DNA from 3 places in the Peribacillus sp. TH16 genome. Region 3 is predicted to be linked to each of the others. Evidence: riboswitches for the same ligand, from Rfam matches in the RefSeq annotation. Region 3 holds a riboswitch; each other region holds the start of a gene.
The links. A riboswitch is a leader RNA that binds a small molecule or an ion and turns the genes downstream of it on or off. The one in region 3 is predicted to bind glycine.
Positions count from the first base shown of each region.

Region 1: another riboswitch for glycine. It lies ahead of JFV29_RS15060 (amino acid permease); the one in region 3 lies ahead of gcvT (glycine cleavage system aminomethyltransferase GcvT).
Region 2: another riboswitch for glycine. It lies ahead of JFV29_RS10205 (amino acid permease); the one in region 3 lies ahead of gcvT (glycine cleavage system aminomethyltransferase GcvT).

Region 1 is NZ_JAEKEM010000009.1:196,710-199,998, reverse strand. It holds gene speB (agmatinase) at 1-420, shown strand, start outside; glycine riboswitch at 587-687, shown strand; glycine riboswitch at 688-781, shown strand; glycine riboswitch at 1,229-1,331, shown strand; glycine riboswitch at 1,335-1,391, shown strand; gene JFV29_RS15060 (amino acid permease) at 1,757-3,145, shown strand.
Region 2 is NZ_JAEKEM010000002.1:2,113,611-2,116,899, forward strand. It holds gene JFV29_RS10200 (ketopantoate reductase family protein) at 1-884, opposite strand, end outside; glycine riboswitch at 1,440-1,518, shown strand; gene JFV29_RS10205 (amino acid permease) at 1,698-3,038, shown strand; gene JFV29_RS10210 (DUF3311 domain-containing protein) at 3,227-3,289, shown strand, end outside.
Region 3 is NZ_JAEKEM010000009.1:1,045,079-1,048,367, reverse strand. It holds gene JFV29_RS19035 (DEAD/DEAH box helicase) at 1-1,322, opposite strand, end outside; glycine riboswitch at 1,693-1,780, shown strand; glycine riboswitch at 1,784-1,867, shown strand; gene gcvT (glycine cleavage system aminomethyltransferase GcvT) at 2,021-3,127, shown strand; gene gcvPA (aminomethyl-transferring glycine dehydrogenase subunit GcvPA) at 3,146-3,289, shown strand, end outside.

The DNA of each region.
Region 1 (3,289 bases), 850 kb from region 3:
AGTAAAAAAGAAGATGTCGATGCTGCCAGAGAATACGGAAGTGTCATCTTGTCTCCCCGCCAAATGAGAAAGATGGGATTTGAACAGGTTTTGGAACTTATTCCAGCAGGTGAAAAATATTATATTACCATGGACATTGATGGCCTCGACCCATCGATCGCCCCTGCGACAGGCACACCTTCTCCTGGAGGCCTGCTTTATGATGAAGTCAACGAATTACTCCATGGAATTGCAAAAAGAGGAGAAGTAATCGGTTTTGATATGGTAGAAGTTGCTACTCCTTACGATCATACGGGAATAACTGGACAAGTGGCAGCGCGCCTCTCATTAGACTTGCTTAGTTATGTTTTAAAAGAAAAAGAGAGAAACCAGGATGCAATCAGCGATCATCAAGAGCAGAACTTCATAAAGAAGCATTAGTCTGTTAAATTTGAAAGCGTTTGCTGATATAAAGTGATTTTCCTCCGTTTTATCTTTTCTTAGTTTCCTGAATATGTATAAAAATAGAGGCGATATCATAAAAAACACTTATGTAAATAATTATCCATTTAGAATATTTAGAGTATTTCAAAAAAACGTATAGCGGTTGACGATTGTGGGAGAGTGCAATGTAGACAGCCACCGAAGGAGCAAGTTCCAAAAAAACCTTGGAACAAATCTCTCAGGTATAAGAACCACAATGGGACGCAACTCTGGAGAGCGCGTTTATAAAACGCCACCAAAGAGGAAGACTCTTTTTAGCATAGAGTTAAACTCTCAGTTAAAAGGACAGAGAAGGGAATGTTGCCAACGTTATCACTTTAAATGTTTTTGTTCTGGTTTGAATTGTACACCAAAACAAGTGAAGTTAGGTGACTAAAACTATTAAGCACATTAAAGATAACTTCGGTATTGAATTGGAGGTTTTTCTTTATGATTTCCAATAATAATGATTACGTAAACAGAGGATGCTTTTATCTAGAAAGCATCCTCTGTAGTGTATATTTGAAAGGTATAAGTAGTTTGTAAAAGTACACTATTATGAACGGTGTTTATCGACTGTAAAAAGCAATCTACTCCTATTCAATTCACAATTCACTTGGGGTACTAGGGGCATATAATTTATGAACTGTCAGAAAGCTCTATCTCTATATTTAAAATTCTGAAAATAAAGTTTTTTCAGATATTTATTGAAATTTCCATTAGAACCATTTATTATACAACTGTTAATGCGATTTTATATCAGCGGATGATAATTGTGGGAGAGACTAAACGCATTGTTTAGCACCGAAGGGGCAATTCCCAAAAAAATTGGGTATGAATCTCTCAGGTAAAAGGACCACAATAGGACGCGTCTCTGGAGAGAGCTATGAGCCACCAAAGGAGTTAAACTCTCAGGTAAAAGGACAGAGGAAAGATAGGAGAACACCTATCTTTCCTATGCCCTTTTTATGCTGGGAAAGATAGCACAAACGAAAAAAGGAGGATTGTGCTATGAAATTTATTAAAGAATGAGTCTTTCTATTCAATTTTCCTGACTACAACTTTTACCTTAGAGAGAATCTGCAATAGGTTGAATGCAATACCTTTATCTTTTCAAAGGCTTGGTAGATTATGTCGAGGTTTGCACCAGAACCAGAATATTTATCAGCAACATATTGAGTAATATTATATTAAAATTGTAAGCGTTTTCTTTGTTGGGTTGAATAATAATATGTCAAAATTTTATCGGAATATTATTATTCAATTATCTGGAAATTAGGGAGTGGGAAATCATATGCAGGAACAAAAATTGTCGAGAGGCCTAAAAAACAGGCACGTACAACTAATCGCTATTGGCGGGGCAATTGGAACGGGATTATTTCTCGGTGCAGGAAAATCTATTCACTTAGCAGGACCATCGATTTTATTTGCTTACATGATTACAGGCGTCATTTGCTTTTTAATCATGCGCGCTCTTGGAGAACTACTCTTAACCAATTTGGAATATAATTCTTTTGTTGACTTTGTAAAAGACTATTTAGGTAATATGGCAGCATTTATCACCGGTTGGACCTACTGGTTTTGCTGGATTTCAATCGCAATGGCCGACTTAACAGCAGTTGGTCTTTATACCCAGTATTGGTTTCCCTCCATACCACAGTGGATGCCAGGTTTAATTGCGCTTGTCATTTTGCTATTTATGAATCTAGCAACCGTAAAACTTTTTGGCGAAATGGAATTCTGGTTCGCATTAATTAAAGTTATCGCTATTCTAGCACTTATAGTTATCGGTATTTTCATGATTATTAAAGGCTTTTCCACAGATTCAGGCGCAGCCAGTTTCACGAATCTATGGAGCCACGAAGGTATGTTCCCAAATGGAATAAATGGATTTATCCTCTCATTCCAGATGGTAGTGTTTGCGTTTGTTGGTATTGAACTTGTAGGACTTACAGCAGGTGAAACAGAAGATCCAGAGAAAGTTATCCCAAAAGCAATTAATAATATTCCTATTCGGATTATAATTTTCTACATTGGCGCACTTATTGTCATTATGAGTGTTTATCCGTGGAATGCAATCATCCCATCGGAAAGCCCATTCGTCCAAGTATTCGTGGCTGTTGGTATCGCTGCAGCTGCTGGTATCGTCAATTTTGTCGTCCTAACATCGGCTGCTTCGGCATGCAACAGCGCAATCTTCAGTACAAGCCGGATGGTATACTCACTTGCCAAAGATAAAAATGCACCTGTGCCATTTGCAAAACTTAATGCCCGTAAAGTACCTTCCAATGCACTGGCCTTTTCAACTGTCGTCATTCTGACTTCCGTTGTTTTGAACTATTTAATGCCAGAAGGAGTATTTACGTTAATTACAAGTATTTCTACAGTATGTTTCATCTTTATTTGGGGAATTACTGTCATCAGTCATTTGAAATACCGCAAAACAAGGCCAGATCTAGCGAAAATGAACAAATTTAAATTACCACTTTATCCAATTTCTAATTACTTGATCCTTGCTTTCCTAGCTTTCGTACTTGTTGTGCTTGCACTTGCGGAAGATACTCGTGTTGCCTTGTTCGTAACTCCTGTTTGGTTTATTTCGCTGATTGCGATTTATAAGATGCAGAAAACGAAGGCAAATCATGCGGATCAGGCGAATCAGAAAGAGGTAGCGGAAAATTAAGAGGCTACGGACAAAAGTCAGGGACCTACTATTAACTTTATCAAAATAGTCAACTTGCAAAAAACGATGATACAAGCAGCCGTGAGTAACCTGGATGACCATATGTGATATTCATAAAGTAAGAATTTTCAAAAAAATAATGTT
Region 2 (3,289 bases), on a different contig from region 3:
TATAACTCTTTGTTTACAAGTGTAGGCACTCCGTATTTCTCACCTAATTTTAATACCGTACCTGCAAATAACTCAACCTCACTGTAACGTCGAGCTTCGATATCTTGAGCCATGGATGGCTTTCCTTCTGGGCTTAATGTATCCAATACACTTAACCAATAATCCAGATCTCTTTCCGTTAAATGAATTCCTTCTTTCTCTGACAGAACGATAACCTCTCTCATGGCAGAAATCATCATTTCTCTTGCATGACCCTTTCGTTGAATTTCACCATAATTACTTTTATAGACAGCAACAGTTTGATTAACACCAACATTCAGCATAAATTTCCCCCATTGCCGCTTATACATATCCGTATCTATCTCATATGGGACCTTCATTTTTTCAAAAAAATCTGCCACCTGCTGAACCTTTTCTGAAACCAATCCAGGTTCCCGTTCACCAAGGCAGAGTATGCCCATATGGTCGTATGTCAACTTATTTTCTTCTTTAACAGCATCCATACCTTGCGCAACACAATATAAGACTTTATCCTTTCCATACGCCTCACCAATAATCGCTTCACTTGTGATCCCATTCAAAGCAGAAATAATAATCGTCTGTTTTCCAATTTGATTCTTCACCGCTTCAATAGCATCTTCCAATCCACTAAATTTAACAGTAAAAATCATCAAATCTGCAGGCTCGCATATTTCTTCAGGCGTTACATAATGAAAGTCACAAAGCTCACCATTGCAATAAACCCCATCCTGGACATATCTCTTTATTCTAGCTGTATCCGCAATAATCCTCACATTCTTCTTCGGCATTTCCTTTGATAAATGATGTCCATATAAAATGCCCAGTGCTCCTAATCCAACAATTGATACTGTCTTTATCGCCATAGCATCTCTAATTCCCTTCACCTTTTTACCTAAATATTATCACACTATTCGGAAAACGGTCGCGATTAAAATGCCAGTTCTATGGTATGAATTGTTTAGAAAAAAACCACCTAGAAAAGCTACAATATTGTGAAATACCAATAATGACACGAGGGGTTTGTAACATCCCTTACAGCTTCCTTTTGGTTCATATATATCACCAAAAGGAAAATTAAGGCTTAAACGAAGTCTACTTTTCTGAGGAACGATAACCACAAAATTTGTTGTTGTTTTTTGTATTGATTTTAAAGTGTACCCGTTAACTATCAGCTACAGTCATTATGGCTTTTCCAATCACTATTTTTAAAGAGTTGATATATACCAACTACATTACCCGCTAACTTTCCAATTTTCATATTGACCTATAGAATAAACAATGATAGAATTCCAATATTATATTGACGTTATTTAAGTATAATGACAAATGACCGAAGGAAGATTCAATTCTTCTACAAACGGACATTTATTACAACCGCATACTAGCAAGCGTTGAATGCTATGGATCACACTATAGCAGGAGCAGCTTCTGGAGAGACTGTACATAGTACAGCGCCGAAGGATTCACAATCTCAGGCAAAAGGACAGAAGAGTAACGAATGATGAATTGTTATTCTTAAACCTGACGAGATTGGTAGTATCCAATCTCTTTTTTTATTGTCCAAAATCCAAGATATTGCCATTCAATGGCATAAGCGAGGTGAAAACAACGAGCTACACGGAATGTGGAATAACGCTCCACACGACTAAGATCATATACAACGGGAGATGCTCAAATTGGCTAAACAGGAATTGAAAAGAGATTTAAAAAATCGCCATATACAATTAATTGCAATAGGAGGAACCATTGGCACCGGTTTATTTCTTGGATCCGGTAAAGCCATCCAATTAGCAGGCCCATCCATTATCTTTTCCTATCTTATTATAGGGATTGCCTTATTTTTTGTTATGAGGGCTTTAGGGGAATTACTTTTATCCAACGCCGGTTATACGTCATTCACCGAATTCGCTACCGAATATATCGGGCCGTGGGCTGGATTCGTAACCGGATGGACCTATTGGTTCTGTTGGATCATGACAGCCATGGCCGATATCATTGCGGTTGGTGTCTATATGCAATATTGGTTCGATATCCCTCAATGGATACCAGCTCTTGCATGCCTAGTCATTCTGTTAGGATTGAATCTATTGACGGTTAAATTGTTTGGAGAACTTGAATTCTGGTTCGCGCTCATTAAAGTCATCACGATTATTGCCTTGATTATTGTAGGCATCATCCTGTTAGTCATTGGCTTTAAAACCAATACAGGAACCGTTTCACTCACCAACCTTTGGAGCCACGGAGGCATGTTTCCGAACGGCGTATCCGGCTTCCTGCTATCTTTACAATTGGTTGTCTTCTCCTTTGTAGGGGTCGAATTAATTGGTGTTTCTGCAGCAGAAACAGCTAACCCGAAAAAAAATATACCATCAGCCATCAATAAAATCCCAGTCCGAATTTTACTTTTCTATGTAGGTGCCATACTCGTCATTCTATGCGTCAATCCTTGGACACAGCTGGATGCATCAAGCAGTCCATTCGTAGAAGTCTTTACACTAATCGGCATTCCAATCGCTGCAGGGATTATCAATTTTGTTGTCCTGACATCCGCTGCATCTGCCGGCAACAGCGGTTTATTTTCAACAAGCCGTATGCTTTATACATTAAGCAATAATAACGATGCTCCTGCAAAATTAGCAAAATTAAATAAACATGCTGTTCCAAGTAATGCCTTGGTTACATCGGCAATCGTCGTCTCCCTAGGGGCATTGCTAAGCAAAATGATACCTGAACAGGCCTTTACAATAGTAACTACAATCAGTGCCATCTGTTTTATTTGGGTTTGGAGCATCATCTTGATTTCACATATCAAATATACGAAAAAACGTCCGGACTTGAGAGCCCACTCTACATTCAAAGCTCCTTTTACACCCTTTATCAATTACGTTATTTTAGGATTATTTCTGTTCATCCTAATCGTTATGCTATTCGCTGAAGCTACACGACTTTCACTGTTAATGACGCCAATCTGGTTCATTCTTCTACTCGTACTCTATAATTATCAGAAAAAAAAGTAGCTATTTTTCATGGTCGCAGGAATTAAAAGGAAGGGACACTCCCTTCCTTTTTTTCAATTTATTTTGCTAACACAGAGAAGTGCTACTAAAATATATACTGCAGCCACAGTAAATTTTATAATAAAATAGTGTAAGGTACTGTAAGTCGATATGAATGACTTTTCACTTAGAATGGAGGGGTTGGATTAATGAAGATTATATATATACTTACTCTAGTTCCTTTTATAGGCATATTAGGATTTCTTCCGTTT
Region 3 (3,289 bases):
TGGCAAAATTGAAGGTTTATTCCTTCCCCACCGGCTTCGGTAGCAATTAAAACTTGAATCTGCTTTTGGAATAATTCTCTCATCCAGTCTTTTTTTCCACGCTTAAAGCCGCCGCGGAAGGGAACTGAGGAAATTCCATTCTGTTGTAAATACCATTGTAAATATAGCTGAGTGGCTCTGTATTCGGTAAAGATAATCACTTTGTCATCAATTTTCTTGATGAGTTCTAAAGCTTTTTCAGCCTTGGAGTTTTGTTCTGTTTCATTTACCTTCTCAAACAGCTCATCTAGCTTTGCTAAAAAGTCAGGGGAAGGCTGTTCATATTTGGCTTTCATGTTTTTCAATGTATAAAAAACGGCTTCTCTGCTGCTGCATGCTTCTCTTTGGAGGGTGAGTGCTGAAAAAGAACTTCCCTTCGATCCATCTGAAATAGGCTTAAATTTGGAAACAGCGTCGTACAAGGCTTGTTCAGTTGGAGAAAATTCAATGATGATTGTTTCCACCTGCCTTTTTGTCCATTCAATTCCAGTATCAGCCCGTCGGTTCCGAATCATAACAGTGTTGACGAGTTCCTTTAGGTGCTCATCCTCAATAACATTTCGGCCTTTGCCTTTATATTTCTCAGAAAAGAGTGTTGCATTTCCCAAGTGTCCCGGTTTCAATAACGAAACAAGATGGAAAATTTCTTCGACTTTATTTTGAATTGGCGTAGCTGTCAGCAATAAACAAAATTTCTTTTTCAGATTTTGGACAAATTCATAGTTCTTCGTTTTATTATTTTTAAGTTTATGAGCCTCATCAATAATGATAAAGTCATATTGCTGATTAAAAATGATATCTCGATGGGGAGCTCGTTTCGCTGTATCAATGGATGATATAACAACATCGCATGATTCCCACACATAGCTTTTTCTTTGAACAACAGCCGGAATATGAAACTTGGTATTCAATTCAAAAGCCCATTGACTTACAAGTGAAGCGGGGACAAGAATTAATACTTTTTTAACAAGACCTCGGATCATATATTCTTTTAGAATCAAGCCAGCTTCGATTGTTTTCCCGAGACCTACTTCATCAGCTAAAATGGCTTTTCCATTCATCTTTTCAACTACCTGCTTTGCCGCTTCCAATTGGTGGGGAAGCGGGGTGAGCTGTGGAAGATGCTTGGGTGCCTGTAAACCTTCAAAATCAGGAATAATGAGGTTTTCTTCCATTTGAACAGCCAATTTATAAAGCTCCCAATTACCCCATGGACCGTCATTTTCCATCTTTTGTAGAAACTCGTCATTCCAATCAGAACTGAAGGATATATTAATTTTCATTGAAACTACTCCTTCTAAAATCATAATTTTCTTATTTAAGGTTGAAACCCGAACATTTTATATGTGAAGTAAGAAAAATATTTCTCTGTAAAAGATATTGCAGAGAAAAGTTTCTTAAGGTAGGATGTAAGTATATTTAGAAAATTCCAATTTCCCAAAACGCTTAAAAGATGAATGTAGTTCATGTTTTTCATAGTATGGGCAACCGCCTCTTACTTTATCCCAGATTAACAGACTAGAGATCATTCATTAAGTTCTGAAGTTTTAAGGAGAGTTGGTAGAGAAAGCATTTTGTAAATGCACAGAGGTTTTACTAACTATCAGTAGGATTAATTACTTTCCTAATTGGTGGAGACACATTTATATGCGGGTGAAGATAAGGGGAGAGACTACGAATGTAGCGCCGAAGGAGCAAACTTAGCAGTGAATCTCTCAGGCAAAAGAACTCTTATTGGACGCAACTCTGGAGAGCGCCGCTCGTTGCAGGACGGCCACCAAAGGGGAAAACCTATTATATAGGTAAACTTTCAGGTTTCAGGACAGAGAAAAAGCTCTTTAGGGCTTTCTCTGTCCTTTTTTGTGCCCTTTTTTCCACATTATGAATCAGGCTGAGAAGTATAAGAAGATTTGACAAAATGGAAAGAAGCTTTTAGAAAAGTGAGCAAAGTAAATCTAAAAAATCTAAGGGGGGTCATTTTTTGACCAATTTAAAAAGAACGCCACTATTTGAGGTTTATCGTGAATACGGAGGAAAAACGATCGATTTTGGCGGCTGGGAACTTCCTGTCCAATTTTCGGGTATCAAGGACGAACATGAAGCAGTTCGTACAAAAGCTGGCTTATTTGATGTTTCCCATATGGGTGAGGTTGATGTGAAGGGCCCAGGGAGTCTTGCCTTTTTACAAAAAATGATGACCAATGATGTATCAAAGCTAAAACAGGGCGGAGCAATTTATACGGCTATGTGTTATGAAAACGGCGGTACTGTTGACGATCTTATCATTTATAAAAAGGCAGAAGACGACTATCTGCTCGTGGTCAATGCCGCCAATACAGAAAAAGATTTTAACTGGCTACAAGCTAATTGTTCAGAGGATGTCCAACTTTCGGATGTATCAAGCGATTATACACAGTTGGCACTGCAGGGACCTTTGGCAGAGAAAATATTACAAAAACTATCTAATGATACACTTTTGAGTGAAATTGGCTTTTTTAAATTCAAGGAAAATGTCCTGATAAATGGGCTTTCCACGATGGTTTCACGTACAGGATATACGGGTGAAGATGGTTTTGAAATATATAGCAACAGTGAAAATGGCCCGGCCCTTTGGAGAGCTATTCTAGATGCAGGAAAAGAAGAAGGGATACAGCCGATAGGTTTAGGGGCACGTGACACACTCCGCTTTGAAGCTAAACTTCCGCTTTATGGACAGGAGCTTTCACCGGATATTACCCCAATTGAAGCCGGGATTGGTTTTGCGGTTAAAGTGGATAAGGAAGCCGACTTTTTCGGGAAAGCCGTTCTTACTGAACAAAAGGAAAAAGGGGCACAACGTAAGCTTGTCGGAATTGAAATGATTGACCGCGGCATTCCTCGTCATGGCTATAAGGTATACAGTGGGGATAAAGTCATTGGTGAAGTTACGACTGGCACTCAATCACCAACATTGAAGAAAAATGTAGGATTGGTACTTATCGATAAAGATTTTTCAGTGATGGATTCTGAAGTCGAAGTGGAAATTCGTTCAAAACGATTGAAAGCTGTTATTATACAAACACCTTTTTATAAAAAACCACGTAAATAGAGAGGAATGGTCATTAAGATGAAACATCGTTACTTACCCATGACAGAGCAGGATAAACAACAAATGCTGGAGGTAATAGGGGTCCCTTCTGTTGAGAACCTTTTCAACGATATTCCTGAAAGTGTCCGCTTTCAAGGCGAATATGACATTAAACCAGCTAAA